Regions from separate parts of the Streptomyces sp. NBC_00012 genome, predicted to be linked through region 1. Evidence: riboswitches for the same ligand, from Rfam matches in the RefSeq annotation. Region 1 holds a riboswitch; the other holds the start of a gene.
The links. A riboswitch is a leader RNA that binds a small molecule or an ion and turns the genes downstream of it on or off. The one in region 1 is predicted to bind glycine.

Region 1 (14,706 bases):
GAACACCAGGACGGCGGCGAGGAGCGGGGTGGTGAAGTAGCCGAGATCCGTGAACGCCGCGGGCGGGACCGCCCCGATGACGATGTCACGGAACAGCCCTCCGCCCAGCGCGGTCACCTCGGCGAGCACCGCGATGCCGAAGACATCGAAGTTCTTGCGTACGGCGAGCAGAGCGCCCGAGATCGCGAAGACGAAGATTCCGACGATGTCGAGCGCATGCTGGACGGAGGGCGTGAACAGTTCGTTGAGCACCGGGCAATTGTGCCGGTACTACTCCTTCGTGCTGTCCTCCGGCGTATCGGGCGAGGCGGTGCCACCATCCGCCGCGGGCCCGGCGGCCTCGGGCTCAGCAGCCGCAGCCTCAGCAGCCTCGGGCTCGGCAGCCGCAGCGGTCTCGTCCGCCGCAGCCTCAGCAGCCTCGGGCTCGTCCACCGAGGGCTTGCGCACCTCGACGATCTCGATCGCATCGCGCGCCGCCGCCGTGACCGTCTCGCCGGGCACCTGGTCGGGCGCGTTCTCCGGGTGGTGGCAGGCCACCTGGTGCCCGGTCTTCAGTGCGGCCAGCGGCGGTTCCTGCGTCTTGCAGACCTCCGTCGCCTTCCAGCACCGGGTGTGGAAGCGGCAGCCGCTGGGCGGTGAGATCGGCGAGGGCACGTCGCCCTTGAGCAGGATCCGCTCGCTCTTGGCCGAACGGCGCTTCGGGTCCGGGATCGGAACCGCCGAGAGCAGCGCCTTCGTGTACGGGTGCATCGGCGCCCTGTAGAGCGACTCGCGGTCGGCCAGCTCCACGATCTTGCCGAGGTACATCACCGCGATCCGGTCGGAGACGTGCCGGACCACCGAGAGGTCATGGGCGATGATCACGTACGTGAGACCCAGCTCGGTCTGGAGGTCGTCGAGCAGGTTCACCACCTGGGCCTGGATCGACACGTCCAGCGCCGACACCGGCTCGTCCGCCACGACCAGCTTGGGGTTGAGCGCCAGTGCGCGGGCGATCCCGATGCGCTGGCGCTGACCGCCGGAGAACTCGTGCGGATAGCGGTTGTAGTGCTCGGGGTTCAGGCCCACGACCTCCAGCAGCCGCTGCACCTCCTTCTTGACGCCGCCGTCGGGCGTGACGCCCTGGAGCTTGAAGGGGGCGCCCACGATCGTGCCGATCGTGTGCCGCGGGTTCAGCGAGGAGTACGGGTCCTGGAAGATCATCTGCATGTCCCGGCGCATCGGGCGCATGCCGCCCACGCCGAGGTGCGTGATGTCCCTCCCCTCGAACTCGATCTTCCCCGCGGTGGGTTCGAGCAGCCGGGTGATCAGCCGGCCCATCGTCGACTTGCCGCAGCCGGACTCGCCGACGACGCCCAGGGTCTCGCCCGAGCGCACCTCGAAGTCGATCCCGTCGACGGCCTTCACGGCACCGGCGTTGCGCTGCAGCATCCCCTTCTTGATGGGGAAGTGCTTCTGCAGCCCGGTGACCCTGAGCAGCACCTCGCCGGAGGCCGTGTCACCGGCCGCCGCGCCGCCGGCAGACCTCTGCGCCGGAACGTCCACGCCCTTGTCCTCGCTCGTCACGGCCTTGTCCTCGCTCACAGCTTGGGCGCAATCTCTTCGGTCCAGATACGCTCCCGCTGCTCCTGCGACATGTGGCAGGCCGCCCAGTGCCGGCTGCCGACCTCCTGGAGCTCGGGCCGTACGGTGCGGGTGACGTCGTCCTTGGGCACGTCCGCGTACGGGCAGCGCGGGTTGAAGGCGCAGCCCGAGGGGATGTTGATGAGCGACGGCGGGGAACCCTTGACCGGGATGAGCCGGTCGGTCTGGTCGCGGTCGAGGCGCGGCATCGAGCCCAGCAGGCCCCAGGTGTAGGGGTGCCGGGGCTCGTAGAACACCTTCTCGGCCGGTCCGCGCTCCACGCAGCGCCCGCCGTACATCACCAGGATGTCGTCGGCGAGCTCGGCCACGACGCCCAGGTCGTGGGTGATGATGATGACCGCGGAGCCGAACTCCTTCTGCAGGTCCCGGATCAGGTCGAGGATCTGCGCCTGGACGGTGACGTCCAGCGCGGTCGTCGGCTCGTCGGCGATCAGCAGCTCGGGGTTGTTGACCAGCGACATGGCGATCATCGCGCGCTGGCGCATACCGCCGGAGAACTCGTGCGGGTAGCTGTCGACGCGCTTGTCGGGCTGCGGGATGCCGACCCGGTCGAGCATCTCGATCGCCCGCTTGCGCGCGGTCTTCTTGTCGACGCTGTGGTGGACCCGGTAGGCCTCCACGATCTGCTTGCCGATCGTGTAGTACGGGTGCAGCGCGGACAGCGGGTCCTGGAAGATCATGGCCATGTCGCGGCCGCGCAGCTTGCGGACCTCGTCGGGGTCGGCGGACAACAGCTCCTTGCCGTCCAGCCAGATCTCACCGGAGACCTGGGCCTTGCGCTTGCCGTACTGGCCGGCGGTGTGCAGGCCCATGATGCCCAGCGAGGTGACGGACTTGCCGGAGCCGGACTCGCCGACGATGCCGAGGGTCTTGCCCTTCTCCAGCTGGAAGTTGAGCCCGTCGACGGACTTGACCAGGCCGTCGTCGGTCGGGAAGTGCACCTTGAGGTCACGCACTTCGAGGAAGGCGGTGGGAGCGGGCGAGCCGGCCGGGGAAGGTTCGCCCAGCGCGGCACCGCTCTTGTGCAGTTCGGTCATCCCAGCCTCACTCGCGGGTCGATGACGGCGTACATGATGTCGACGACGAGGTTGGCGACGGCGATCGCGAGAGCCGCGAACAGGGTGACGCCGAGAATCACCGGCAGGTCCTTGTTGCTGATCGCCTGGACCGCGGCGAGCCCGAGACCGGGCAGGTTGAACGTGGACTCGGTGAGGACGGCGCCACCGAGGAGCACGCCGATGTCGAGGCCGAAGACGGTGAGGATCGGCGTCATCGCGGACCGCAGGGCGTGCCGGGTGATGACGGCGCCCTCGCCCAGGCCCTTGGAGCGGGCGGTGCGGATGTAGTCCTCGCCGAGCACTTCGAGCATGGTGGCTCTGGTGAGGCGGGCGTACATCGCGGCGTTCAGGAAGGCGAGCACGATCCACGGCAGGATCAGGGTCTGGAACCAGGTGCCGATGCCGTCGTCCGTGGAGAGGTTGTCGGCGATCTTCACCCAGCCGAAGTTGTGCACGAACAGGCCCATCGCGACCATGCCGGTGAAGAAGATCGGCAGCGAGACACCGGCGAGCGCCGTGGTCATCGCGGCACGGTCCCAGATGCTGCCGCGCCGGAGCGCGGACACCACACCGGTGGCGACACCGCCGAGGAGCCACAGCACGCAGGCACCGGCGGCGAGCGCGCCGGTCACGGGCAGCGCGTCCTTGAGGGTGGTCCAGACGGGGACCTCCGTGCGGAAGGAGTAGCCGAAGCAGGGCGCCGCGCAGTGGGTGACATCCGCACCGTTCGCGTAGTCGCGCCCCATCGGGATGCCCTTGACGAAGTCCCAGAACTGGACGAGAAGGGGGTCGTCGAGACCCAGTTTGATGCGGATGCCCTGAAGCTGCTCGACACCCGTGGCCTTGCCGGCGAAGAGGACTGCGACGTCCTGACCCGCCCACTTGGGCAGCATGAAGAAGATGGTGAACGTCGCGAGCAGTACGACGAGCACCATGATGACTACGGCGAACAGGCGCCGGATGAGATAAGCAAGCACTGTGTGCGGCCCGGCGGTGGCCGGGAACCCCTTGTGGGGGCTCCCGGCCATCGCCCCGGCCCTCACCTGCCCTTCGGACTGGCGGGTTTCGGCGGCGGTGGAACAGTCAAACGGGTTGACTGCGAATGCTGTTGACTACAGCGACTACTTGACGACGCCGAGCGAGACGTAGTCGTAACGGCCGTTGTAGGCGTCGGACATGTAGGCGTTCGTCAGACGGCTGCCGCGCCAGGTGATGTTCTTCTCGTAGATGAAGGGCATCCAGTCGGCCTGGTCGAGGATCCGCTTGTCGAGCTCCTTGTAGATCTCGCCGGCCTTGACCGGGTCGGTCTCCGCGATCGCCCGGTCGAAGATCTTGTCGATCTGCGGGTCGTTCAGCTGCGACTCGTTGTAGTTACCGGTGTCCGCGAGGAACCGGCTGTCCCACAGCGGCTGGCCGAAGCCCTGGCCGGACGGGAAGTCCGGGCCCCAGCCGCTCATCGTCATGCCGTAGCCGCGCTTCTTCACGACGGACGGCGAGCCGGTGATGCTGGACGCCTCGGCGCCGTCGATCGGGTCGACCTCGATCTTGATGCCGACCTTGCCGAGCTGCTCCTGGAGCGCCTCGGCGGTGTCGACCTCGCCCGGGTTGTTGGTACGGGCGGTGAGCTTGGTGGAGAAGCCGGTCGGGTGACCGCACTGCTTCAGCTCGTCCTTGGCCTTGGCGACGTCCGGCTTGCCCTTGCGGGCGAGGACGCCGTACGGGTCGTAGTCGCTGTGGCCCTTGATGGAGACCGGCAGGGTGCTGTTGGCGATCGCACCACCGGCGATCTCGCCACCGCGGGTCTGCTGGAGACCGGCGAAGTCGGTGGCGTAGAAGACGGCCTTGCGGCAGTGGACGTCGTCCAGCGGCTTCGCGGTGTGGACGAGCGCGACGTAGCGGACGAAGGACGTCTGCATGTTGTCGACGCTGTCCTTGTGCTCCTGGACGGCGGTGACGCGGCCGGACTGGGTCATGCCGGTGCCGTTGAGGTCGACGTCGTAGTCGCCCTCCATCAGCTTCTTGTCGTTCTCCTCCAGGTTGGCGGAGATCGTCACGGTGACCTTGTCCGGGAGCGCTGCGCGCAGCGGGTCGGACGCCTTCTGCCACTTGTCGTTGCGGACGAGCACGATGCTCTTGCCCGGCTTGTACTCCTGGAACTTGTACGGGCCGGAGGAGAACGGGCGCTGGGTGTACTTCGCGCCGGTGTCCTTGTCCGCCTTCACGGGCGAGCCGGACGGCATGGCGAGGAACTGCTCGAAGTCACCGTTGGGCTTGGGCAGCTTGAAGACGATGGTGTTGTCGTCGGGCGTCTCGATCGACTTGAGGCCGAGCTTGTCCGCGGACTTGTCCTTGTAGGGGCCCTTGTACTCGCCCTTGGGGTCCAGCGTCTGCATCAGGTACTGCGGGCCACCGGTGATGGTGTCCGTCGCCCAGATGCGCTCGATGCCGTACTTGACGTCCTTGGAGGTCAGCTTGGAGCCGTCCTCCCAGGTCAGACCGTCACGCAGCTTGTACGTGTAGGTCTTGCCGCCGTCCGTGATCTCACCGGGGCCGGTGGCCAGGTCGCCGACCAGCTTGGTGGAGGCCGCACCCGGCTTGGTGTCGTACGAGACCAGCTGGCGGGTGTAGAAGCGCATGAAGTCCCAGGCCATGCCGTAGTAGGCACGCTGGGGGTCGGCGGAGTCGAGGTCCTGCTTGCCGACCATCTTCAGCGTTCCACCCTTTTTGGTGGACGGGTTGGCGACCTTGTTGAACGCCGCGTTGAAGCCGGCGCCCTTCGAGCTGCCGCCGCCTTCGTTGTCGCCGTCGCCGCCGCCGCACGCCGTGGTGGTCATCAGCGCCGCGACCACGAGGGCCGCACCAGCGGTGAGCCGTCGTTTCGAGGTAACTGTGGACATTTTCTCGTAACCTCCGAGATCGCGGTCCCTGGCCGTTGCTTGCCGGAGAACCATGGGAAGAGCCACCTGACGATGCGGCAGGGGCAAGTCGTGGGCTATCGGGTTCCCTTGGGGTCCAGGGCGTCGCGCAGCCCGTCCCCGAAGAGGTTGAAGGCCAGCACGGTGATGAAGATCGTCACGCCGGGGAAGACCATGAACATCGGGTCGTGCTCGTAGGTCTCCAGGGCGTCCCGCAGCATTCCGCCCCAGGAGGCCGTCGGCGGCCGGACACCGGCGCCGAGGAAGCTGAGGGCCGCCTCGGTGAGGATGTTGGTGGGGATCATCAGCGTCGCGTAGACGGTGATCGGCGCCACCAGGTTGGGCAGCAGCTCGCGGAAGAGGATGTGCGTGCGCCCGCCGCCGAGGCTGCGCGCCGCCTCCACGTACTCGCGCTCGCGCAGCGAGAGCGTCTGCCCGCGGACGATGCGTCCGACGTACGGCCACCCGAAGAAGCCGATGACGGCGACCAGCACGGCGATGCGTACGCCGCTGCCGGTGAGGCCGAGCAGATCGTCGGGGAGGACCGAGACCAGGGAGATGATGAAGAGGAGCTGCGGGAAGGAGAGCAGCACGTCCATGACCCGGCTGATCACCGCGTCCACCCAGCCGCCGAAGTATCCGGCGATGATCCCGAAGAGGGTGCCGAGGGCGACGGCGACCAGGGCCGCCAGGAAGGCCACGAGCAGCGAGATCCGGGCGCCGTAGACGATCCGGCTGAAGACGTCGCGGCCCTTGTTCGGCTCGACGCCGAACAGGTAGTCGCCGCTCACGCCGCCGAGGCTGCCCGTGGGGAGATTGGTCAGCGGGTCGAGCATGTCCTGGTGGAACTCGTTCGGCGGGTGCCCGAACAGGCTCACGATCAGCGGCGCGAAGACGGCCACCACGATCAGGACGAGGACAACGATGCCACCCGTCAGAGCAACCTTGTCCTGCTTCAGGCGGTTCCAGGCGATCTGCTTGAGAGACCGTCCCTCGACCTTCTTCACCCCGGAGTCGACGGCGGGACCGCCGGCTGCGACCGGATCCGCTTCCTTGGTCGGCTCGTGCAGTGGTGCCGTCATCGTGGCAAGGACCCCTCTCAACCGGCGGTGGCCGGGCCGAACTGGCCGCTGTGGCGGCGCGATCAGTCAGTCGTACGCAGAGGCGGCAAGACGCCCTTGCTGCGGGAGTCTTCATTGCCGTTACGACTGGTAGCCATACCGACAGGCGAATGGATGCCTAACCGTGATGCGCCCTGGGGTGTTCCGTTATCCGGACGGATGTGAACGCCCGCCGAACACAGGTCAGTTGATACGGAAGGGGGCACGCGATCGGATACGCGTCGCTTTCATCACCAGACATGCCGAGCACGGAAATCTCGGACATGGACGACCGGACGGGGTCATCGGGCCGGTGAACGTGCGGACACATTCGGGGAGTTGGCGCCTTACGGCCGCGTTACGGAAAATCCGGCGCGTACACGCGCATTCCGGACCACGGGGACGGAACGGTCCCGCACGGGTCAGTACGCGCCCTGCGGCGGGTAGCCGTACCCCGCGACGGGGGCCGCCGGGGCATGCGCCTCGCGGTCGTAGAACGGGCGGGCGTTGGCGCGCAGCCACATCGCGACCGGGTCGTACTCGTCGGACATCGCGACGGTGGAGACGGGCAGCCCCTCCGGGACGGCGGAGATCGACTGCTGCATCATCGCGCGCGCCGCGTCCACCGAGGGCGGGCTCGTGTCGTAGAGGTCGAGGCCGACGGTGAGGTACGGGACCCCGAGCGCGGGCTGCACCCAGGCGCGGCGCAGCGAGCGGATCGCCGGGGTGTGGTGGGCGTTCTGCGTGAGCAGGGCGTAGAACTGCGGGATCTCGATGGCCGGCTCGGTGAGCCGGAGCGGGCCCGCGGGCATCCGGTCGAGGCCGGTGGCGACCCGGCGCAGATCCAGCCAGGGGATGCCCACTCCGCCGCCCGGGGCGTGCGGGTTGAGCCAGATGCCCCAGCGGTCGGGGAAGAGGGTGCGGGCGATGTCCCGGCCGCCGACCAGCTCGTGGGCGCGGTTCCAGCCGCTGGCCGAGAGCTCCTGGGCGGAGGTCACGCAGGGGGCGTAGCCGAGGCCGTCGATCTCCATGTTTCCGTACTGGGCGTCGGGTGAGCCCGCCTGGCCCTGCCAGAGGAGCATCCAGATCCGGCCGTTCGCGAGGGCCTGCAGCAGCGCCTCGTACGCGTCGTAGCGCCCGGGCGTCACTTGGCGCAGCATGTGCTCGACCTGTCCGGCCGCCGCGGTGCCTGACGCACTCACCTGGTCCCGCCCCTCTTCGATCCACTGTGTCGGCCCCGCCGCCCCGGGCACACGGGTGCGGCGTGATGCCGAGGCACCAGCCATGAAACCAGCTTATGCGCCGGTCCTGACACCGACTTGACGCCATGGGTCGAAGCGGTGTTCCACGGACAGGCCGGTCTTATATGCCCGCTCGCTGGTAGAACGGCCGGATCCGCTCCCGCATCCAGTCGCCGACCGGGTCCTGTGCCACATCGAGCAGAACGAGATTGACCTGCCAGGGCACCTCGACCCGGCCAAGAGCGCGGCCGAGGGCGTCCATCGGGGCATTGCGGCCGGCGCCCTCCCAGGTGGAGAACTCGACGCCGATGAAGAGCACGGGGTCACCGCCCTCGATGCTGGCCAGCGCCCGGCGGGCGGAGAGCACGACGCCGCTCTCCTCGAACTCACCGGCCGCCGCGGCGAGGAAGTCGACCGGCTCCTCCTTCCAGTCCGGCTCGTACAGCCGGACCCTGCCGCCGCTGGCCGGCCCGTCCAGCGGGGTGCGCCCGGCCCGGCAGAGTTCGGCCACGGCGGGCGGCGGCAGCGGCATCCCGACCGCGCCGCCCGGGTTCACCGCGATGCCGAGCTGCGGGGGCAGTCCGCGGGCGAAGTCGCGGGCGGGCGCGACGGTGAAGGACATATGGGTACCGACACAGGCGAGGAACTGCTGTTCGGAGCTGAAGACGGGGACGTACGCCGCGCCCTCGATCTCCACCGTCGGCAGATCCAGGGCCGCCGAGTCGGGCCCCCCGCCGTTGGGCAGCGGCACCCAGACCTGACTGCGGCCGAGCACCTCGACGAGCCGTCCGCCCGCCTCCGGGCTGCCCACCGAGGCCATCAGCACTTCTTCGAGCTCATTGGCCGGCCATCCGCCCTGCGGATGGGACCGGACCTGCGCCGGAACGTCCACTGCTTCCCCTTCTCGCCCAAGCTTTCCGGCAGAAGATTAACGCCCGGCTCCGCCGCCGCCCCGGCCCCGCGGCCCCGGCTGAGGGCCGTCCCGCCCGCCAGGGATCACGGAACAGCCTTATCGGTCCCCGGGCCGCCCGTCCGCGAACGCGATCCGGCCGAGCCTTCCTGCCGCCTCCCGGTCCAGCAGCACCGCCGAGGCGCACCCGGGCGGCAGCACGCCTGCCTCGGTCGCCCGCAGCAGCCTGCCCACCGCCCTGCGGTGCCGGGCGAAGGCGTATCCCGATACGCCGCGTCCGCGCTCGCGCTGGCCCTCCCTGGCGGTCTGCGGCGTGACGTCGAGCAGGACCAGGTGCAGGCCCCGGCCCCGGCGGCGGGCATCACGGGCCAGCCAGCCGCGCACCCACGCCTGGGTTCCGCAGTCGTGGACGACGGCGGACTCCCCGGAACGCAGCACCCGCCACAGCCCCCAGTAGTGGGCGACGCGGACGAGCGGGCGGTAGAGGGCGTACGGGAGTAAGCGGGGCACGACCCGCGCCCAGCGGTCCCGGGTGTCCTGGGAGTCGATGGCGTGCGCCGTGGTCACCGCCCGCCGGATGAGCGTCGACTTGCCGCTGCCGGGCAGCCCGGAGACCACCACCACATCGCCCGCCGCGAAGTGCAGGCCGCGCGGGCTGCGCCCGGACCGCTGCCGCAGATCCCGCACCACGGGCGCGTGCGCGCCCGACGCCGCCCTCGCCGGGGCACCCGCCTGTGCGGGCATCGCGCCGTGCGCGACCCCCGCGGTCGTCGCGTACCGCTGCAACGTCATCGCCCTCCCCTGTCGGCTCACCCCACGCATGCCCCTGAAGTGTAAAGAAAAGGTAATGCGACACAACCGCCCACGCCGCTGATTTCCCACGGGGGACCGGGGCCCCACTCCGGCCCGATGCGTGCGATGATGACCCGGCCAACTGCATAAAGGCCGCTTGAATCCGCGCGGGAGAGTTCCGGTCACTTTCTGTGCCGGGCGCCGAAGGAGCAAGTTCCTCCCTTGAATCTCTCAGGCCCCGTACCGCGTGGATGAGGCAGATCTGAAAAGCGGGCCGCTTCGCGGCTCCACCCAAGGTGCAAGCCGAAGCCCTCCAGGGGCTCTCGGCGAACCTCTCAGGTTCCGATGACAGATGGGGAGGGATCGTCCTCGTCGTCATGCCCTGGGAGCCATATCCATGAGCACCGCCCCCCGCCTCACCGCCCTCGATGCCCTGCACCGTTCGCTGGGCGCGACCATGACCGACTTCGCGGGCTGGGACATGCCCCTGCGGTACGCCAGCGAGCGCGACGAGCACAACGCGGTGCGCACGAGGGCCGGCCTCTTCGACCTGTCGCACATGGGAGAGATCACCGTCACCGGCCCCGCGGCCGCGGCCTTCCTGAACTTCGCGCTGGTCGGCAACATCGGCACCGTCGCCGTGGGCCGGGCCCGCTACACGATGATCTGCGCCGAGGACGGCGGCATCCTGGACGACCTGATCGTCTACCGCCTGGGTGACACCGAATACATGGTCGTCGCCAACGCCGGTAACGCCCAGATCGTGCTGGACGCGCTGACGGCACGCGCCGAGGGCTTCGACGCCGAGGTGCGCGACGACCGCGACGCGTACGCGCTGCTCGCCGTCCAGGGCCCGGAGTCCCCGGCCATCCTGGCCTCCGTCACCGACGCCGACCTGGACGGTCTGAAGTACTACGCCGGCCTGCCCGGCACGGTCGCCGGTGTCCCCGCGCTGATCGCCCGGACCGGCTACACCGGCGAGGACGGCTTCGAGCTGTTCGTCGCCCCCGTCCACGCCGAGCAGCTGTGGAAGGCGCTGACCGAGGCGGGCGCCTCCCGTGGCCTGATCCCGTGCGGGCTCTCCTGCCGCGACACGCTGCGCCTGGAGGCGGGCATGCCGCTGTACGGGCACGAGCTGACCACGGGGCTCACCCCGTTCGACGCCGGTCTCGGCCGGGTCGTGAAGTTCGAGAAGGAGGGCGACTTCGTCGGCCGCAAGGCCCTCGAAGCCGCCGCCGAGCGCGCCGAGACCGCCCCGCCGCGCAAGCTGGTCGGGCTCGTCGCCGAGGGCCGCCGGGTGCCGCGCGCCGGCTTCTCGGTGGTCGCCGCCGGTGAGGTCGTCGGCGAGGTCACCTCGGGCGCCCCGTCCCCGACCCTGGGCAAGCCGATCGCCATGGCCTACGTCGACGCCGCGCACGCCACGCCCGGCACCGAGGGCGTCGCAGTGGACATCCGGGGCACCCACGAGCCGTACGAGGTCGTGGCGCTGCCGTTCTACAAGCGCCAGAAGTGACGTCGGCGCTCATCGAGAAGTGACGCAGTCGCGTCTCACACCGTAAGACCACCGTTCATCAGCACTCCCCCGCGTACAGGAGAATTCAGGTCATGAGCAACCCCCAGCAGCTGCGTTACAGCAAGGAGCACGAGTGGCTGTCGGCCGTCGAGGACGGTGTGGCCACGATCGGTATCACCGAGCACGCGGCCAACGCGCTCGGCGATGTCGTCTTCGTCCAGCTTCCCGAGGTCGGTGACCCGGTGACCGCGGGCGAGACCTGCGGTGAGCTGGAGTCGACCAAGTCGGTCAGCGACCTGTACTCCCCGGTGACCGGCGAGGTCACCGAGGCGAACCAGGACGTCGTGGAAGACCCGTCGCTGGTGAACTCCGCTCCCTTCGAGGGCGGCTGGCTGTTCAAGGTACGCGTCGCGGAGGTGCCGGACGACCTGCTCTCCGCCGACGAGTACACCGAGTTCTCCGGCAACTAAAGACCCAAAGGGACCACCTGATGTCGCTTCTCAACTCCTCCCTCCACGAGCTGGACCCGGACGTCGCCGCCGCTGTCGACGCCGAGCTCCACCGTCAGCAGTCCACCCTCGAGATGATCGCCTCGGAGAACTTCGCTCCGGTCGCGGTCATGGAGGCCCAGGGCTCCGTCCTCACCAACAAGTACGCCGAGGGCTACCCGGGCCGCCGCTACTACGGTGGCTGCGAGCACGTAGACGTCGTCGAGCAGATCGCCATCGACCGCATCAAGGCGCTGTTCGGCGCCGAGGCCGCGAACGTCCAGCCGCACTCCGGTGCGCAGGCCAACGCCGCCGCGATGTTCGCGCTGCTCAAGCCGGGCGACACGATCATGGGCCTGAGCCTGGCCCACGGCGGTCACCTGACCCACGGCATGAAGATCAACTTCTCCGGCAAGCTCTACAACGTGGTCCCGTACCACGTCGACGAGACCGGCGTCGTGGACATGGCCGAGGTCGAGCGTCTGGCCAAGGAGTCCAAGCCGAAGCTGATCGTCGCCGGCTGGTCCGCGTACCCGCGTCAGCTGGACTTCGCCGCCTTCCGCCGCATCGCGGACGAGGTCGGCGCGTACCTGATGGTCGACATGGCGCACTTCGCCGGCCTGGTGGCCGCGGGGCTGCACCCCAACCCGGTGCCGCACGCCCACGTCGTCACGACCACCACGCACAAGACCCTCGGCGGTCCGCGCGGTGGCGTCATCCTGTCGACGCAGGAGCTCGCCAAGAAGATCAACTCCGCGGTCTTCCCGGGCCAGCAGGGCGGCCCGCTGGAGCACGTGATCGCGGCCAAGGCGGTCTCGTTCAAGGTCGCTGCGACCGATGAGTTCAAGGAGCGCCAGCAGCGCACCCTGGACGGCGCCCGCATCCTCGCCGAGCGCCTGGTCCAGCCGGACGTCACCGAGGTCGGTGTCTCCGTGCTGTCCGGCGGTACGGACGTCCACCTGGTCCTGGTCGACCTGCGCAACTCCGAGCTGGACGGCCAGCAGGCCGAGGACCGGCTGCACGAGCTGGGCATCACGGTCAACCGGAACGCCATCCCGAACGACCCGCGGCCGCCGATGGTCACCTCGGGTCTGCGGATCGGTACGCCGGCCCTGGCGACCCGCGGTTTCCAGACCGAGGACTTCACCGAGGTCGCGGAGATCATCGCCGCCGCCCTCAAGCCGTCCTACGACGCGGACGCCCTGAAGGCCCGCGTCGTCGCGCTGGCCGAGAAGTTCCCGCTGTACCCCGGCCTGAAGTAGTCCGGACAAGTTCTCGTTACACGTTGGGGCGGGGCACCGCGCACACTGAACTGTGAGCGCGGTGCCCCGTCCCATGCCCCGCCCTCCGGGCCGTCCGGCCCGTACCGCACCACCCGGCAGACGACGGCGTCTACCAACCCCTGAGGAGTCACCCGTGGCCATCTCGGTCTTCGACCTGTTCTCGATCGGCATCGGCCCGTCCAGCTCCCATACGGTCGGCCCGATGCGCGCCGCCCGTATGTTCGCTCGCCGGCTGAAGAACGAGGGCCTGATCGCCCACACCGCCTCGATACGCGCCGAGCTGTACGGCTCGCTCGGTGCGACGGGTCACGGCCACGGCACCCCCAAGGCCGTCCTGCTCGGCCTGGAGGGCGAGTCGCCGCGCACCGTGGACGTGGAGTCCGCCGACGACCGGGTCGAGCAGATCCGCACCACCGGCCGGATCAACCTCCTCGGCATGCACGAGATCGACTTCGACGCCGACGAGCAGCTGATCCTGCACCGCCGCAAGGCCCTCCCGTACCACGCGAACGGCATGACGATCTTCGCCTTCGACCGCGAGGGCGACCTGCTCCTGGAGAAGACGTACTACTCGGTCGGCGGCGGCTTCGTCGTGGACGAGGACGCGGTGGGCGAGGACCGGATCGTGCTCGACGACACCGTGCTCAAGCACCCCTTCCGCACCGGTGACGAGCTGCTGCGCCTCGCCCATGACACCGGGCTGTCCATCTCCTCGCTGATGCTGGAGAACGAGCGGGCCTGGCGCACCGAGGACGAGATCCGCTCGGGTCTGCTGGACATCTGGCGCGTCATGCAGGCCTGTGTCTCGCGCGGCATGTCCCGCGAGGGCATCCTGCCCGGCGGCCTCAAGGTCCGCCGCCGCGCCGCGAACACCGCCCGCCAGCTGCGGGCCGAGGGCGACCCGCAGACCCACGCGATGGAGTGGATCACCCTCTACGCGATGGCGGTCAACGAGGAGAACGCGGCGGGCGGCCGGGTCGTCACCGCGCCCACCAACGGCGCCGCGGGCATCATCCCGGCCGTCCTGCACTACTACATGAACTTCGCGGCCGGCGGCGCCACCGAAGCGGAGAAGGAGGACGGCGTCGTCCGCTTCCTCCTCGCCGCCGGGGCCATCGGCATGCTCTTCAAGGAGAACGCCTCCATCTCCGGCGCCGAGGTCGGCTGCCAGGGCGAGGTCGGCTCCGCCTGCTCCATGGCCGCGGGCGCCCTCGCCGAGGTCCTCGGCGGCACCCCCGAGCAGGTCGAGAACGCCGCCGAGATCGGCATGGAGCACAACCTGGGCCTGACCTGCGACCCGGTCGGCGGTCTCGTCCAGATCCCGTGCATCGAGCGCAACGGCATGGCCGCGGTCAAGGCGGTCACCGCGGCGAAGATGGCGCTGCGCGGCGACGGAAGTCACAAGGTCTCCCTCGACAAGGTCATCAAGACCATGAAGGAGACGGGCGCGGACATGAGCGTGAAGTACAAGGAGACCGCGCGGGGCGGCCTCGCGGTGAACATCATCGAGTGCTGAGCGAACACCCCTGACCGTCCGGGGCGGGAGCCGAGCGGCTTCACCCCGGACGGCCGCCGGGCGTGCGGGTAGAGTGGTCCGTTGCCCGTGGGCGTCGCGGATGCCGCCCCGGCCTCCTGTGCCTGGCCGCACACCCCCTGCACGACAGGTTTCCCGCTCTTGTCCTCCTCCGTACTGTCCCCGGCCGCGAGGCTGCGCGGATTCCGCCCCTCCTGGCTGTCCCCGAAGGTGTTCCGCACCGAGCTG
Region 2 (14,706 bases), 4.6 Mb from region 1:
CGACCGAACTCGCCCTGCGCCAGGCCGAGACAGTCACCAGCCACTACCAGCCACGGCTGCTGTCCATCCCGGAGCTGTACATGCTCGCGCTGTGGCTGCACGGCGACGCCGAGGCCGACGCCGCCGGCGGGGCGCTCGCCCCCGCCGATCTCCTGGTCCCGCTGGCTCCGGCCCCACCGGGCATCGCGGCTCATCGCCCGCACCGGGTCGCCGATCTGCTCCGCGTGATGACCCTGCGCATCACCCCCGGCCCCGGCCCCCTGCTCGGATCACCTGCCTGAGAACCGGACCCCCGTACGAGAACGCTGTGCCCCGCCACCGTCCCTGGTGGCGGGGCACGGCGCTGAAGGGGCGCACTTCGATGCCCGTCCGGACTAGCCCGGTCCGGTCACCCCGAACCACCCGAAGTGACAGTGCAGTTGCGGTGAACCGTCCGTGCGGGTGACGCGTCCTTCGAGTAAGGAGAAGTGCTGCTGCGAAATCCCTGCGGAATGACGCCCGTGGGGCAACACTGGGACCGGACCGATCGATACGGGGGGCGGCTATGAACACCTCATCCAGCCGCAGGACATTCACTACAACGCAGCGAAAGAACCCAGCCATGTGCCAGCACCAGCCACCATGCCCGACCGCCGACTCAGCCGACCGGGAAGCCGCCCGTCTGACGGCCCACCACCCGGAGCAGGGCTGGAGCCTGCTGTGCAACGGAGTCCTGCTCTTCGAGGACACCGGTGAGCTGCTCCCCGACGGCCAGATCATCGCTCCGCACCGGCCCCTGGGGACCGACCGGGTGATGAGGGCCGCCTGACCGCGGCCGGTAAGAGCTGGGGCCGGCCCGGAGAATCCTCCGAACCGGCCCCGACGCATGTCCGCGTCACTCCTCCGCGCTCACGACTCAGTTGTCGTACTCGTCCAGCGGCGGGCAGGAGCAGACGAGGTTACGGTCACCGAAGGCGCCGTCGATCCGGCGCACCGGCGGCCAGTACTTGTCGGCGGCCGAGACCCCGGCCGGGAAGACCGCCACCTCACGGCTGTACCCGTGCTTCCACTCCCCGCCCAGCATCGCCGCGGTGTGCGGAGCGTTGTGCAGCGGGTTGTCCTCCGCGCTCCACTCGCCGGAGGCCACCTTCTCGACCTCGCCACGAATGGCGATCATCGTGTCGCAGAACCGGTCGAGCTCCGCGAGGTTCTCGCTCTCGGTCGGCTCGATCATCAGCGTCCCGGCAACCGGGAACGACATGGTCGGCGAGTGGAAGCCGTAGTCGATCAGACGCTTGGCGATGTCGTCAACGCTGACGCCGGTGGACTTGGAGATCGGCCGCAGGTCCACGATGCACTCGTGCGCGACCAGACCGGCCGGGCCGTTGTACAGGATCGGGTAGTGCGGCTCCAGACGCTTGGCGATGTAGTTGGCCGCGAGCACGGCGACCTGCGTCGCGCGCTTCAGGCCCTCCCCGCCCATCAGGCGTACGTACGCCCAGGAGATGGGGAGGATGCCGGCCGAGCCCCACGGGGCGGCCGAGATCGGTCCGACACCGGTCTCGGGGCCGGCGGCAGGCTGCAGCGGGTGGTTCGGCAGGTACGGGGCGAGGTGCGCGCGCACCCCGACCGGGCCGACGCCGGGGCCGCCACCGCCGTGCGGGATGCAGAAGGTCTTGTGCAGGTTCAGGTGCGAGACGTCGCCGCCGAACCGGCCCGGCTTGGCGAGGCCCACCAGCGCGTTGAGGTTGGCGCCGTCGACGTACACCTGGCCGCCGGCGTCGTGCACCTCGGCGCAGATGTCGGCGACGTGCTCCTCGAACACGCCGTGCGTCGACGGGTACGTGATCATGAGTACGGCGAGCTCGTCGCGGTGCTTCTCGATCTTGGCGCGGAGGTCCTCGATGTCCACCTCACCGTCGTCGGCGGTCTTCACCACGACGACCTTCATGCCGGCCATGACGGCGCTGGCCGCGTTGGTGCCGTGCGCGGAGGACGGGATGAGGCAGACGATGCGCTGGTCGTCACCGTTGGCCCGGTGGTACGCCCGCACGGCCAGCAGGCCCGCGAACTCGCCCTGCGACCCCGCGTTCGGCTGGATGGAGACCGCGTCGTAGCCGGTGACCTCGGCGAGGCGCTCCTCCAGCTCGCGGATGAGGGTGAGGAAGCCCTGCGCCTGCTCGGCCGGCGCGAAGGGGTGCAGCGCGCCGAACTCGGGCCAGGTGATCGACTCCATCTCGGTGGTCGCGTTCAGCTTCATGGTGCAGGAGCCGAGCGGGATCATGCCGCGGTCCAGCGCGTAGTCCCGGTCGGCGAGCTTGCGCAGGTAGCGCAGCATCGCGGTCTCGGAGCGGTGCTGGTGGAAGACCGGGTGGGTGAGGATCTCGTCGGTGCGCAGCAGCGCCTCGGGCAGCGTGTCGGCGGTGGTGGCGTCCAGCGCCTCTATGTCCCCGTCGGCGCCGAAGGCGGCCCAGACGGCGGCGATCTGCGTACGGGTCGTGGTCTCGTCGCAGGCGAGGGAGACCAGGTCGGCGTCGACGAACCGCAGGTTGACCCCGCGCTCGCGGGCGGCGACGACGGTCTCGGCAGCCCGGCCCGGGACGCGCACGGTGAGGGTGTCGAAGAAGGCGCCGGTCACGACGTCGACCCCGGCGGCGCGCAGGCCCTCGGCCAGGATCGTCGCGTAGCGGTGGGTGCGCCCCGCGATCGTCCGCAGCCCGTCCGGGCCGTGGTACACCGCGTACATTCCGGCCATGACGGCGAGCAGCACCTGGGCGGTACAGATGTTGCTGGTGGCCTTCTCGCGGCGGATGTGCTGCTCGCGGGTCTGCAGGGCCAGCCGGTAGGCCTTGTTGCCGTCCGCGTCGACGGAGACACCGACGAGGCGGCCTGGAAGGCTGCGGGCGAACTTCTCACGCACGGCCATGAATCCGGCGTGCGGTCCGCCGAAGCCCATCGGCACACCGAAGCGCTGCGTGGTGCCGACCGCGATGTCCGCGCCCAGGTCACCGGGCGAGGTGAGCAGGGTCAGGGCGAGCAGATCGGCGGCGACCGTGACGATCGCACCCAGCTCGTGGGCCTGGTCCATGACGGGCTTGATGTCCCGGACGGCTCCGGAGGCACCCGGGTACTGCACCAGCACGCCGAAGACACCGCGCTCGGCGATCTCCACCGGGATGCCCTCGGACAGGTCGGCGACGACGACCTCGACACCGGTCGGCTCGGCGCGGGTCTCGATGACCGCGATCGTCTGCGGCAGGGCGTCGGCGTCGACCAGGAAGACACCGTTCTTCACCTTGCCGACACGCCTGGAGAGAGCCATGGCCTCGGCGGCCGCGGTGCCCTCGTCGAGCAGCGAGGCGCCGGAGGTCGGCAGCCCGGTCAGCTCGGCGACCATCGTCTGGAAGTTGAGCAGCGCCTCCAGCCGGCCCTGCGAGATCTCCGGCTGGTACGGCGTGTAGGCCGTGTACCAGGCGGGGTTCTCCATGACGTTGCGCAGGATCACCGGCGGGGTGAAGGTGCCGTAGTAGCCGAGCCCGATCATCGGGGCCAGCACCTGGTTGCGGTCCGCGAGCTCGCGGAGCTCGGCGAGGACCTCGGCCTCGGTGCGCGCGGCCGGCAATCCGAGCGCCTCGGCGCTCTTGATGACGTCGGGCACCGCTGCAGCGGTGAGTTCGTCCAGCGAGCCGTAACCGACCTGGGCGAGCATCTTCGACTGCGCCTCGGCATCGGGTCCGATGTGGCGCTGCTCGAACGGAATGCCCTGCTCCAGCTGGGAGAGCGGAGTGCGACGGGGGGTCATGGTGGAGGCCTCCTGGTCTGTCACGACCTGCGAGGGGCACCACGGCGTGGGTGCCCGAACGGCCTCCCCCTCTGTCATCTCAACCTGAGAGCTTCACCGGCGCGCGCTGCGGCGTACCGGCTTTCACCGTCGGTGAGGAAGGGACTCGCACCGGCACTCGGCCGCACGAAACCCGCCCTGCTTTCCAGAGTGACCTCGTCCGTGCGGTACGGGGGCCTGAGAGATTCCGGGGAGGATTTGCTCCTTCGGCGCCTTCGGATCAGCTCCGGAGGACTCTCCCGCACGGGGTCAGCAGCCATGACCAGCCTACCAGCGGGGTTCGTGGCTGATTTCTCGAGTGGCCAACCACCCGGATCTGCCTTTTTGTAGTGCTTGTGGAGTAGCCGCGACCAGTGGGAGGGACCGTGCAGACCGACATCGATCCGCGCCGCCTGATCGGCCGCAAGGCGTTCGACCGCAAGGGCACCAAGATCGGGACCGTGGACGAGGTGTACCTCGACGACGCGACCGGTGTGCCCGAGTGGGCAGCCGTACGTACCGGACTCTTCAGCCGGGACGCGTTCGTCCCGCTGGAACCCAGCGAATTCGTGGAGGACACGCTCCGCATCCCCTTCGACCGTGCACTGATCAAAGACGCACCGGACTTCGGTGTCGGCCGCCATCTCTCGCCGGAACAGGAGCTACAGCTCTACCGGCACTACGGTCTGGACTCCCCGCCCGAGGAGATCGGCCCGGACAGGGACTTCGGCAGGCTGGCAGGCCAGGACGAGTAGTCCACCGGGTCCCGCACCAGAGGCAGCGGGTCGGCGGGCCGCAGTTCCGGGTCGTCGATCCGGAACGTTCGCACCCGGCCGGGCTCCGATCCGGGCTCCTCGAACCGCACCGTCACCCGGCCGACACCACTGCCCTGCACCCAGCCATGGCCGTACGCCTCATGGTGTACGTCGTGGCCGGCGGGCCAGCGCCGTGCGGCGCGCTGCTCGGCGGTCTCCGGGGCATCCGCCCCGGGGTCGCCCGGCGGCTCGCCCCCGTCGTCCCCCGCCGGTGCCGCCCCCTCCGCCGATTCCTCGGCCGATTGCCTGGCGGCCTCCTCTGCCGCGGTCCGCTCACCGGCGGCCTGGGCGAAGAGATCCTCCTGGGTGTAGTCGGCAAGCCCCGTCACGCCCACTCCCAGGAGCCGGACTCCCCCGGTGGTGTCAACGGCCTCCAGGAGCCGTGCGGCGGCCTCACGGACCACTGTGGGGTCGTCCGTGGGCCCACGGAGGGTCTCGGACCTCGTGAGGGTGGAGAAGTCGTACCGGCGCACCTTCAGCACCACGGTGCGCCCGGACCTCCCCGCGCCCCGCAGCCGCTCGACGCACCGGTCGGCCAGCCGCTCGACCTCCGTCCTGATCCGCACCCGGTCGTGCAGGTCGGCGTCGAAGGTGTCCTCGACGGATACCGATTTCGCGTCCCGCTCAGCGACCACCGGCCGGTCGTCGTACCCGAACGCCATGCGGTGCAGCGAGCCGCCGTGCGCCTTACCCAGCAGGCGTACGAGTTCGTCCTCGCCCGCCTCTACCAGATCGTCGACCGTCGTCATCCCCGCACGGCGCAGATGATCCGCCGTCGCCGGCCCGACACCGGGAAGGGTCCGCACCGACATGGGCGCGAGCAGCTCCCGCTCCGTGCCCGGCTCTATGAGCAGCAGGCCGTCCGGCTTCGCCTCCTCCGAAGCGATCTTGGCCAGCATCTTGGAGCCGGCGAGCCCGACCGAGCCGGTGAGCCCGGTGACCGCCTTGATGGCCGTACGCAGCTGCTCGCCGATCTCCAGCGCCGAAGCCGCGTCATCGGCCGTCCCCCCGGCCTCCAGGTCCACGAAGGCCTCGTCGAGGCTGAGGGGCTCCACCAGCGGTGAGAGCCGGGCGAGCAGCTCCATCACCTGGTCGCTCACAGTCCGGTACAGCTGGAAGCGCGGCACCAGATAGGCCGCGTTGGGCGCCAGCCGCCGCGCCTGCGCCGTGGGCATCGCCGAGTGCACCCCGAAGCGACGAGCCTCGTACGACGCGGTGGCGACGACTCCGCGCGGCCCGAGCCCGCCCACCACGACCGGCTTTCCGAGCAGGCTGGGCTTCGCCGCCTGCTCGGCAGAGGCGTAGAAGGCATCCATGTCCAGATGCAGGATGGTGGGCGCGGCTCTCACATCAATCGATGCTGCCCTACGGCACTGACAATCGCCTCGCCCGAACCAGGTGCCGCGTCAGCCGGCGCGGTTGCGCCGCCGCGCGAGCTCATCGGTGGGGTTGTTCCCGATGAGGGTCTCACCGGTGTCCACCCGCTCCCCGTGCAGCTGCGAGAGGGCGGCGTCGACGTCCTGCCACACCACACCCACCGCGATGCCGAAGACCCCCTGCCCGCCCTGGAGCAGGCTGACGACCTCGTCGGGCGAGGAGCACTCGTAGACCGTCGCCCCGTCACTCATCAGCGTCATCCGCTCGAGATCCTGGAATCCGCGGGCCCGTAGATGCTGAACCGTGGTGCGGATGTTCTGGAGTGCCACGCCGGTGTCCAGGAAACGCTTCACGATCTTCAACAGGACGACGTCCCGGAAGCTGTAGAGCCGCTGCGTGCCGGAGCCGTACGCCGGACGCACGCTCGGCTCCACCAGCCCCGTGCGCGCCCAGTAGTCGAGCTGCCGGTAGGTGATCCCGGCTGCCGCGCAGGCGGTCGGCCCGCGGTAGCCGATGTCGTTGGCCGAAGCCGCTCCTTCCCCCGCCACCGCCGCCGGTTGAACCGGTTGCACGATGGTGTGGTCGGCTGTACTCCCCTGCTGCGGATACGGCCCACCCGCTGCCGTACCGTCGCCGCTGCTTCTCACGCCGACCTCCGTCCTTGACCTGCCATCTCGAAGGTAGGCAGTCACTCGGGGTGCGTCAACGATCGCCACACTCGGCACGCCGAGTGATAATCACCCTGAGGGTGGTTTCCCGTGTCTCTCGAGCGGGAAAGGCTTGCCGGATGCGCTGACGGTGACCCCGAAGAACGGTCACTGACTGTTGGTGCCGAAATCCTCCGGGGAGATCTGATCGAGGAACTCGCGGAACTTCTCCACCTCATCCTCCTGCTCGTCCGGGATGGCGATGCCGGCGTCGTCCAGCACTCCGTCACTGCCGTAGATCGGCGTTCCGGTGCGCAATGCGAGCGCTATGGCGTCGGACGGCCGGGCGCTCACCTCGACCCCGCTGGCGAAGACCAGCTCCGCGTAGAAGACCCCTTCCCGAAGGTCCGTGATGCGGACCTCGGTGAGCTCCTGGCCGACGGCCTCGAGCACGTCCTTGAAGAGATCATGGGTCAGCGGCCTGGCCGGAGCCATGCCCTGCTGGGCGAAGGCGATCGCGGTCGCCTCACCAGGACCGATCCAAATGGGGAGGTACCGGTCGCCTCCCACTTCACGCAGGAGCACGATCGGTTGGTTGGAGGGCATTTCCACCCGGACACCCACAACGTCGAGCTCGTTCACACAGCAACCCTAGGACGTGCCCGGCAGGTTTGGGTAGTCGGGCACCCGCTCGATCAGTGGAGCCGGATGTGCAGGGCGCTCTGCACAAGGGCCGAATGAAGCCTCACGGACAGCTCCGCAAGTTCTTTCGCGGTGGCCTCCGCATGGGCTCTGGTCTGCGGATTCCGGTGCAGCCGCAAGGGTGCGACCACCTGCTCGATGAGCCCGACCTCGCGATCCGCAGCAGCTCGCATGGCACGCAGGTGACGCGGCTCCAGGCCGAACCTGCCCAGATCCGCCACAAGCTTGGCCACGGTGACCATCTCGGCGTCGTAACCGCCCTCGGCGGTCGGAACCACCAGGCCGTACGACTCCCACTCGTCGAGGTCGCTCTCGGTGGCCTCGGCGGCCGCCAGCAGCTCCGCACGGCCGATCCGGGCCGCGGTGGCCCGTCCCGCCTCCGCGTCCCAGCCGCCGTCGACCAGATCCCGCGGGCCGCCCCCGGAAGGCAGGGCGGCCCGTTCACCACGGGCGAGGGCATCCAGATGCTCACGGATGACCTTCAGCGGGAGGTAGTGGTCCCGCTGCATGCGCAGCACCTGAGCCAGCCGCTCCACGTCGGCGCCGCGGAACTTGCGATAGCCGGAAGGGGTCCGTTGCGGCTCGACGAGCCCCTCGGCCTCCAGGAATCGAATCTTCGAGATCGTGACCTCGGGGAACTCGTCCCGTAGCCGCAGGAGCACCGCGCCGATACTCATCGGACGGTCGTCGGCGGAGGCGGTGCCGGCCACGGCACCGCCCGTCGGTGTTCTCAGCATGGACCTTCCCTGACGGGTCAGATACCGCGCTGGCTCGCGTAGAAGACCAGCCGGTACTTACCGATCTGCACTTCGTCGCCATTGGACAGGGCAACGGAGTCGATGCGCTCACGGTTGACGTAGGTGCCGTTCAGGCTGCCCACGTCCCCGACCGTGAAGCTGCCGTCGGGGCTCCTGCGAAACTCCACGTGCCGCCGCGACACTGTCACGTCGTCGAGGAAGATGTCGCTCTGCGGGTGGCGGCCGGCCGTGGTCAGCTCACCGTCCAGCAGGAAGCGGCTGCCGGAGTTCGGACCACGACGCACCACCAGGAGCGCGGAGCCGAGCGGAAGGGCGTCTACGGCCGCCTGCGCCTCGGGCGAGAGGGACGGGACGGCCGTCTGCCCGGTGGCCTCAGCCTCGTATGCCTCGAGACCGGAGATGGAGATGGTCGACGTCGTCTCCGAGGCACGCTCGGGGACCCCGCCCCGCAGCGGCGCACCGCAATTGGAGCAGAAACGGCTGGCCTCGGCATTGCGATGCCCGCACCTCGTACAGACCGGCATGGACGAACCCTCCTGCCTGGGGGCGAACTCTCCACCCGTACTCGAGGTCGACGATTCCCCGAAACCTATGCGGCCGGGACCAGCAGGGTCAACAGACGACGCGCCGGATGCTCCCGAATTGTCACTGTCCGTACCCGACACCTGATCACGGAAGAGCGGGCGCTCCGTGCCCTGCTCCTCCGGCTGGCCATGACGCGGCGCGCGATGGCGGGCGGCCTCGTCGCGAGCGCTCTTGCCGAACAACTTCCCAAACAACTTCACGGGCGATTCCCCTTGACCGAAATAGACCCGCCCGTGGGGCAGGACGAACCCTGAATGAACACACCTGCCGACCCGGACATCTTCACAACGTCCGTATCCACTCGACAGTTTCCACCACGCACCACCAATACGATGCGGCGACCCCCCGCAACCTTGCGCCCGTCTCTTCCGCCCCTTCCACGCCGCCGCCTCACGGGGACGACGACCGAGCGTAGTCAGGCTGCTTCGCCGGTCGCAAGGCGTCCACGACGATGTCCTCGGCCTGCTCCACCTGCGCGGTGGCCTGCTCCTTCTCCAGCGTCTGCACCACGCCGCCGGGGATGTTCAGCGCCGGCTCCAGATCCTGGGGCTTGCCGATCACCTTGAAGACGTACGGCGCGGTGATCTTACGGTCGTCAACCCTGACGTTGCCGCCGTCACCGGAGAAGTACGTATTGGCCACCACACGCACTCCGTTGACCTCGATCGCCTCGGCGCCCGCCGCCCGCAGCTCCTGGAGCGCGTCGAGCAGCATGTCCGCCTTCACCCCGTCCCCGGGGTCGTTGACGGTGAGCGTGATCCCGGGCCCGTGTGCCGCCACGGTGCCCGCGAGAACACCGAGTTGCCGCTCCTTCTCCACCGTCTGCTTACGCGCCTCCTCAGCCTGGTCGGAGCTGTTCTCCAGCTCCGTGCGCTGAGCGCCCAACCGCTGCTTCTCGTCCTCCAGACGCTGGGTCCGGTCGTCCAGCTCGTCGAGGATCCGGACCAGGTCTTCCTGCCGGGCACCCCGCAGCGCGCTGTTGTCACTGTTGGACCGCACCTGAATGGCCAGGCCGAGACCGAGCACGAACAGCAGTACCGCGACGATGAGTTGGGCCCTTGTCACCCGCGGGGGCCAGAGTCCGGCGATGAGCCGCTGACGACCGGTGAGCTGGTTGGCGGGGCCTGCCGCGCGCTCTGCGGCGTGCTCCGTCTCGTCGGGAAGTTCTTCGTTACTCATCGGCCTCAGGCCCGGAAGACGTGCCGGCGGATGGCCGCGGCGTTGGAGAAGATCCGGATCCCGAGCACGACCACCACACCGGTGGACAGCTGCGCACCGACGCCCAGCTTGTCGCCCAGGAACACGATCAGCGCGGCCACCACGACGTTCGAGAGGAACGACACGACGAACACCTTGTCGACGAAGATCCCGTCGAGCATGGCGCGCAGACCACCGAAGACTGCGTCGAGAGCAGCCACGACGGCGATCGGGAGATAGGGCTCGACCACCGCCGGCACTTCGGGCCGGACCAACAGTCCGACCACGACTCCCACGACGAGGCCCAGTACGGCGATCACGATGTGCCCTTCCCTGTGTCTGCCGCACCACTGCCGGTGTCTGCGGCCTTGTAAGGCTCTGCTGTACGTACGATCAGGCTCGGCGCGACCGGAAGGCTCACCTTCTGCTGCACGGACATGCTCGTCCGGATGCTGAAGGTGTCCTTGAGCGCCTGAAGATACTGGCCGTCGGCACTGTCCTGGAACTCGGTGCCGAGTTGCTTCCCGTTCCCCACCGCAAGCACCGTGTAAGGCGGGACGAGCGGCCTGTTGTCGACCAGTATGGCGTCGCCCGCCGCTCGGATCGCCGACAGGGCCGTCAGACGCTGCCCGTTGATCGCGATCGCCTCGGCGCCGGACTGCCACAGGCCGTTGACCACCCTCTGGAGGTCCCGGTCGCGGACCCGTCCGGTGTCGGCGAACCCGCTGCTCTCCCTCGGCCCGCCGCCGCCCTGATCCGTGTCCTTGGCGTCGTCGACGACGAGCTTCACGCCGGGCCCCTCCACCGGGGTCGCCCCGGCGAGGAGTGCGACCCGCTCCCCCTGATCCCCGCCGTGCTTCTCCAGCGCCTTGCGCTGACGCCTGCCCACGTCGCCCCGGAGCTTGTCCACCTGCGACTCCAGGCTGTCGGCCGCCGCCGTCTCGTCATCGATGCGGTCGATCAGCTCCTGGCGCTCCTTGGCGAGGACCGGCGCCGACACGCGAGCCTCCGCGGCCCCGAGCGTGACGACGAGGGCGGCCAGCACCAGGCACGCGGCAAGGCCGAGCTTCGACTTGAGCGTACGGGGCAGGCCCGCGCTCCCGTCAGCCTTGCGACGCGCCGAGGCCTCGGCGTATCCGTCGTCCAGGCTGTGGTCCATCACATTGGTCAGCAGCGACATGGATGCGTCGGGACGCGCGGGAGGCGAGGCGGTGCTCCGATCGGGGGACTGCTGCGACATGCCGCACATCGTCGCACGTCGCCACGGCTAGCGCCGAATGGCCCCACCGGTGTGCCCGCAGACGCCGACGGGCACCCCCGGACACACCGGAAGAACCGTCACTGACCTGCGCTGTCCACGACTGACGCCCATTCGTCCAGCAACGCCTGCGCGGAGGCGTCGTCCGGACCTTCGGCCCACAGATGGGTGACCGCTTCGGCCCGGTCCGGCAGCACCATCACCCACCGTCCGTCGGCCTCGACCACCCGCACCCCGTCCGTGGTATCGACACTACGGTCACCCGCGGCCTCCACGACCCGTCGCATGACCAGACCCTTGACGGCCCAGGGGGTGGCGAGATCACGGCGCAGGACATGGGCGCGCGGGATGCGGGCATCGATCTGACTCAGGGTGAGCTGGGTCCTGGCCACCAGGCCGAGGAGCCGCACGAACGCAGCCGACCCGTCGAAAACGCTGCTGAATTCGGGAACGATGAAGCCCCCACGCCCGTCTCCACCGAAGATGGTGCCTTCCTCACGCGCCACGCGGGTCAGATCGTCGGGCGATGTCGTCGTCCATTCGACCTGCGTGCCGTGGTACGCCGCGACCTGCTCGGCGACTCGTGTCGTGGTGACCGGCAACGCCACCCGCCCGCTGCGCCGCTCGGCCGCCACGAGGTCGAGCATCACGAGGAGCGCCCGGTCGTCCTCGACGATCCGGCCCTGCTCGTCGACCAGGGAGAGCCGCTCACCGACCGGGTCGAACCGCACGCCGAACGCGGCCCGCGCCGAGGAGACGATCTCGCCGAGCCGTACGAGTCCGGCGCGCCGGGTCTCGGCTGACTCGGTGGGTCGTGATTCGTCGAGGCCGGGATTGATGGTCAGCGCGTCGACACCGAGGCGTCCCAGCAGACTGGGCAGTACGAGCCCGGCACTCCCGTTGGAGGCATCGACGACCACCTTGAGACCCGCTTCGGCGACCCCCGCGGTGTCCACGTTCCGCAGCAGCGATCCGGTGTACGAGTCGAAGACGCTGGACGGGAAGTACAGATCGCCGATCTCGCCCGGGAAGGCACGCCGGTATTCCTGACGTGCGTAGACCCGGTCGAGTTTCCGCTGCCGTGCCTGCGACAGGTCCGCTCCGCGCTCGTCGATGAACATGATGTCGACCGAGTCGGGCACGCCGGGAGACGTACGGATCATGATCCCGCCGGCGCTGCCCCGCGCGGTCTGCTGGCGCGCGACGGGCAGCGGTACGTTCTCCAGGTCCCGGACGTCAATGGCGCTGGCCTGAAGGGCCGAGATCACGGCTCGCTTGAGGGCACGGGCACCGCGGGAGTGGTCACGCGCGGTGGTGACCGTCGAGCCCTTCTTCAGGGTCGTGGCATAGGCACCGGCGAGCCGGACCGCCAGTTCCGGCGTGATCTCGACGTTCAGGATCCCGGACACGCCACGGGCGCCGAAGAGATGAGCCTGTCCGCGCGATTCCCAGATGACCGAGGTGTTGACGAAGGCGCCGGCCTCGATGGTCTTGAACGGGTACACACGGACATTGCCCTGAATGATCGACTCCTCACCGATCAGGCATTCGTCCCCGATGACCGCGCCGTCCTCGATGCGTGCCGCCCGCATGACGTCGGTGTTCTTGCCGATCACGCAGCCACGCAAATTACTGTGCTGCCCGATGTAGACGTTGTCGTGCACCACGGCCTTGTGCAGGAATGCACCGCTCTTGACGACGACGTTCGATCCGATGACCGTGTGCTCGCGAATCTCCGCATCGGCTTCCACCTTTGCGTAGTCCCCGATGTAGAGAGGTCCTCGGAGAACCGCGTCGGGATGTACCTCCGCGCCTTCCGCGACCCATACGCCGGGAGAGATCTCGAAGCCGTCGATGTCAACATCGACCTTGCGTTCAAGGACGTCGGCCTGTGCCTTCACATAGCTCTCGTGGGTGCCGACATCCTCCCAGTAGCCCTCGGCGACATAGCCGTAGATGGGCTTGCCTTCCTTCATGAGCTGCGGGAAGACATCGCCGGACCAGTCCACCGAGACGTCGGCTTCGACGTAGTCGAATACCTCGGGCTCCATGACGTAGATGCCGGTGTTGACGGTGTCCGAGAAGACCTGCCCCCAGGTGGGCTTCTCCAGGAAGCGTTCGACCTGGCCGCCCTCGTCCACAATCGTGATGCCGAATTCCAGAGGGTTCGGCACACGGGTCAGACACACCGTGACCAGACCGCCCTTTTCCTTGTGGAAGGCGATCAGATCACTGAGATCGAAATCGGTGAGAGCGTCGCCCGAAATTACGAGGAAGGTGTCGTCCTTCAGTGCTTCCTCGGCGTTCTTCACACTCCCCGCAGTACCGAGGGGTTTCTCCTCGTTGGCGTAGCTGAGCTCCATCCCGAGCTCTTCGCCGTCCCCGAAGTAGTTCTTGACCAGCGAGGCGAGAAACTGGACCGTTACGACGGTCTCATTCAGCCCGTGCCGCTTGAGCAGCCGAAGCACGTGCTCCATGATCGGCCGATTGGCGACGGGCAGAAGCGGCTTGGGCATGCTCGAGGTCATGGGGCGAAGGCGTGTGCCTTCGCCGCCAGCCATCACGACGGCCTTCATGTCGGAAACGTCCTCCTTGAAGAGACGACGGTCTAGCCGACTTCGCCCGTCAGGGCACCATCCGGGTCATCAGCGGCGGGCCGGCCACACTGCACGGCACCGCATCAACGAGCTCAATCGGCTGCTGCATCCGCCTTGACGAGGCGGCGTACCTGAACCACGTAGAGGATCCCTGCCCACCAATAGAGCGTTGTACCCCAACCTGCGAACGCCCATCCGAAAACAGCGGCCAGCGATGCAAGCCAACCACTTCCATCGCTGAGCAGCAACAAGGGAAACGCGTACATCAGGTTGAACGTGGCCGCCTTGCCCAGGAAGTTCACCTGGGGCGGCGGATAGCCGTGACGCCGCAGGATTCCCACCATCACGAGGAGCATCAGCTCACGTGCAACAAGTGCTGCAGTGAGCCACAGCGGCAGGATCTCCCGCCAGGTGAGGCCGACGAGGGTCGAAAGAATGTAGAGGCGATCCGCAGCAGGATCAAGGAGCCGGCCGAGGCTGCTGATCTGGTTCCACCGGCGAGCGAGCTTGCCGTCGAGGTAATCGCTGATACCGCTGAGCATCAACACCAGCAGGGCCCAGCTGTCGCTCTGAGGTCCGCCGAACACGGGGCGAAGAATCAGCCACAGGAAGAGCGGAACCCCGACAAGGCGAGCCATGCTGAGGATGTTGGGGATGGTGAGTACCCGGTCCGTCTGAACCCGAGTCTCCTGGACCTCCACCCGGGGGCCTCCTGTGAAGAAAGTGCCAATGATGCCCCCTGACCTTACCCTCAGCCACCGTTCCCGGGTGCACAGGGGTGAGGCAAGGGCCTCGTAAACGCAGAAAAGCCCCGTGCCACAAAGGGCACGGGGCTTTCTACAATGATTGTTCGGCGGCGTCCTACTCTCCCACAGGGTCCCCCCTGCAGTACCATCGGCGCTGAAAGGCTTAGCTTCCGGGTTCGGAATGTAACCGGGCGTTTCCCTAACGCAATGACCACCGAAACACTA

Region 2: linked by a shared signal. The riboswitch ahead of gcvP (aminomethyl-transferring glycine dehydrogenase) and the one ahead of gcvT (glycine cleavage system aminomethyltransferase GcvT) in region 1 are both predicted to bind glycine.

The regions. Positions count from the first base shown of each region.
Region 1 covers NZ_CP108309.1:2,732,108-2,746,813, forward strand. The annotation lists gene OHA19_RS12480 (trimeric intracellular cation channel family protein) at 1-252, opposite strand, end outside; gene OHA19_RS12485 (ABC transporter ATP-binding protein) at 271-1,545, opposite strand; gene OHA19_RS12490 (ABC transporter ATP-binding protein) at 1,581-2,681, opposite strand; gene OHA19_RS12495 (ABC transporter permease) at 2,678-3,679, opposite strand; gene OHA19_RS12500 (ABC transporter substrate-binding protein) at 3,824-5,599, opposite strand; gene OHA19_RS12505 (ABC transporter permease) at 5,695-6,699, opposite strand; gene OHA19_RS12510 (enhanced serine sensitivity protein SseB C-terminal domain-containing protein) at 7,140-7,919, opposite strand; gene OHA19_RS12515 (enhanced serine sensitivity protein SseB) at 8,080-8,850, opposite strand; gene OHA19_RS12520 (AAA family ATPase) at 8,968-9,660, opposite strand; glycine riboswitch at 9,819-9,916, shown strand; gene gcvT (glycine cleavage system aminomethyltransferase GcvT) at 10,058-11,173, shown strand; gene gcvH (glycine cleavage system protein GcvH) at 11,266-11,643, shown strand; gene glyA (serine hydroxymethyltransferase) at 11,664-12,923, shown strand; gene OHA19_RS12540 (L-serine ammonia-lyase) at 13,078-14,460, shown strand; gene OHA19_RS12545 (SulP family inorganic anion transporter) at 14,620-14,706, shown strand, end outside.
Region 2 covers NZ_CP108309.1:7,368,522-7,383,227, reverse strand. The annotation lists gene OHA19_RS33625 (hypothetical protein) at 1-281, shown strand, start outside; gene OHA19_RS33620 (DUF5999 family protein) at 602-808, shown strand; gene gcvP (aminomethyl-transferring glycine dehydrogenase) at 896-3,781, opposite strand; glycine riboswitch at 3,976-4,072, opposite strand; gene OHA19_RS33610 (PRC-barrel domain-containing protein) at 4,186-4,554, shown strand; gene OHA19_RS33605 (DNA polymerase IV) at 4,479-5,963, opposite strand; gene OHA19_RS33600 (MerR family transcriptional regulator) at 6,021-6,638, opposite strand; gene OHA19_RS33595 (bifunctional nuclease family protein) at 6,807-7,280, opposite strand; gene OHA19_RS33590 (MerR family transcriptional regulator) at 7,334-8,077, opposite strand; gene OHA19_RS33585 (FHA domain-containing protein) at 8,095-8,883, opposite strand; gene OHA19_RS33580 (DUF881 domain-containing protein) at 9,074-9,862, opposite strand; gene OHA19_RS33575 (small basic family protein) at 9,868-10,200, opposite strand; gene OHA19_RS33570 (DUF881 domain-containing protein) at 10,197-11,120, opposite strand; gene OHA19_RS33565 (sugar phosphate nucleotidyltransferase) at 11,219-13,714, opposite strand; gene OHA19_RS33560 (CDP-alcohol phosphatidyltransferase family protein) at 13,828-14,436, opposite strand; rRNA gene rrf (5S ribosomal RNA) at 14,584-14,700, opposite strand.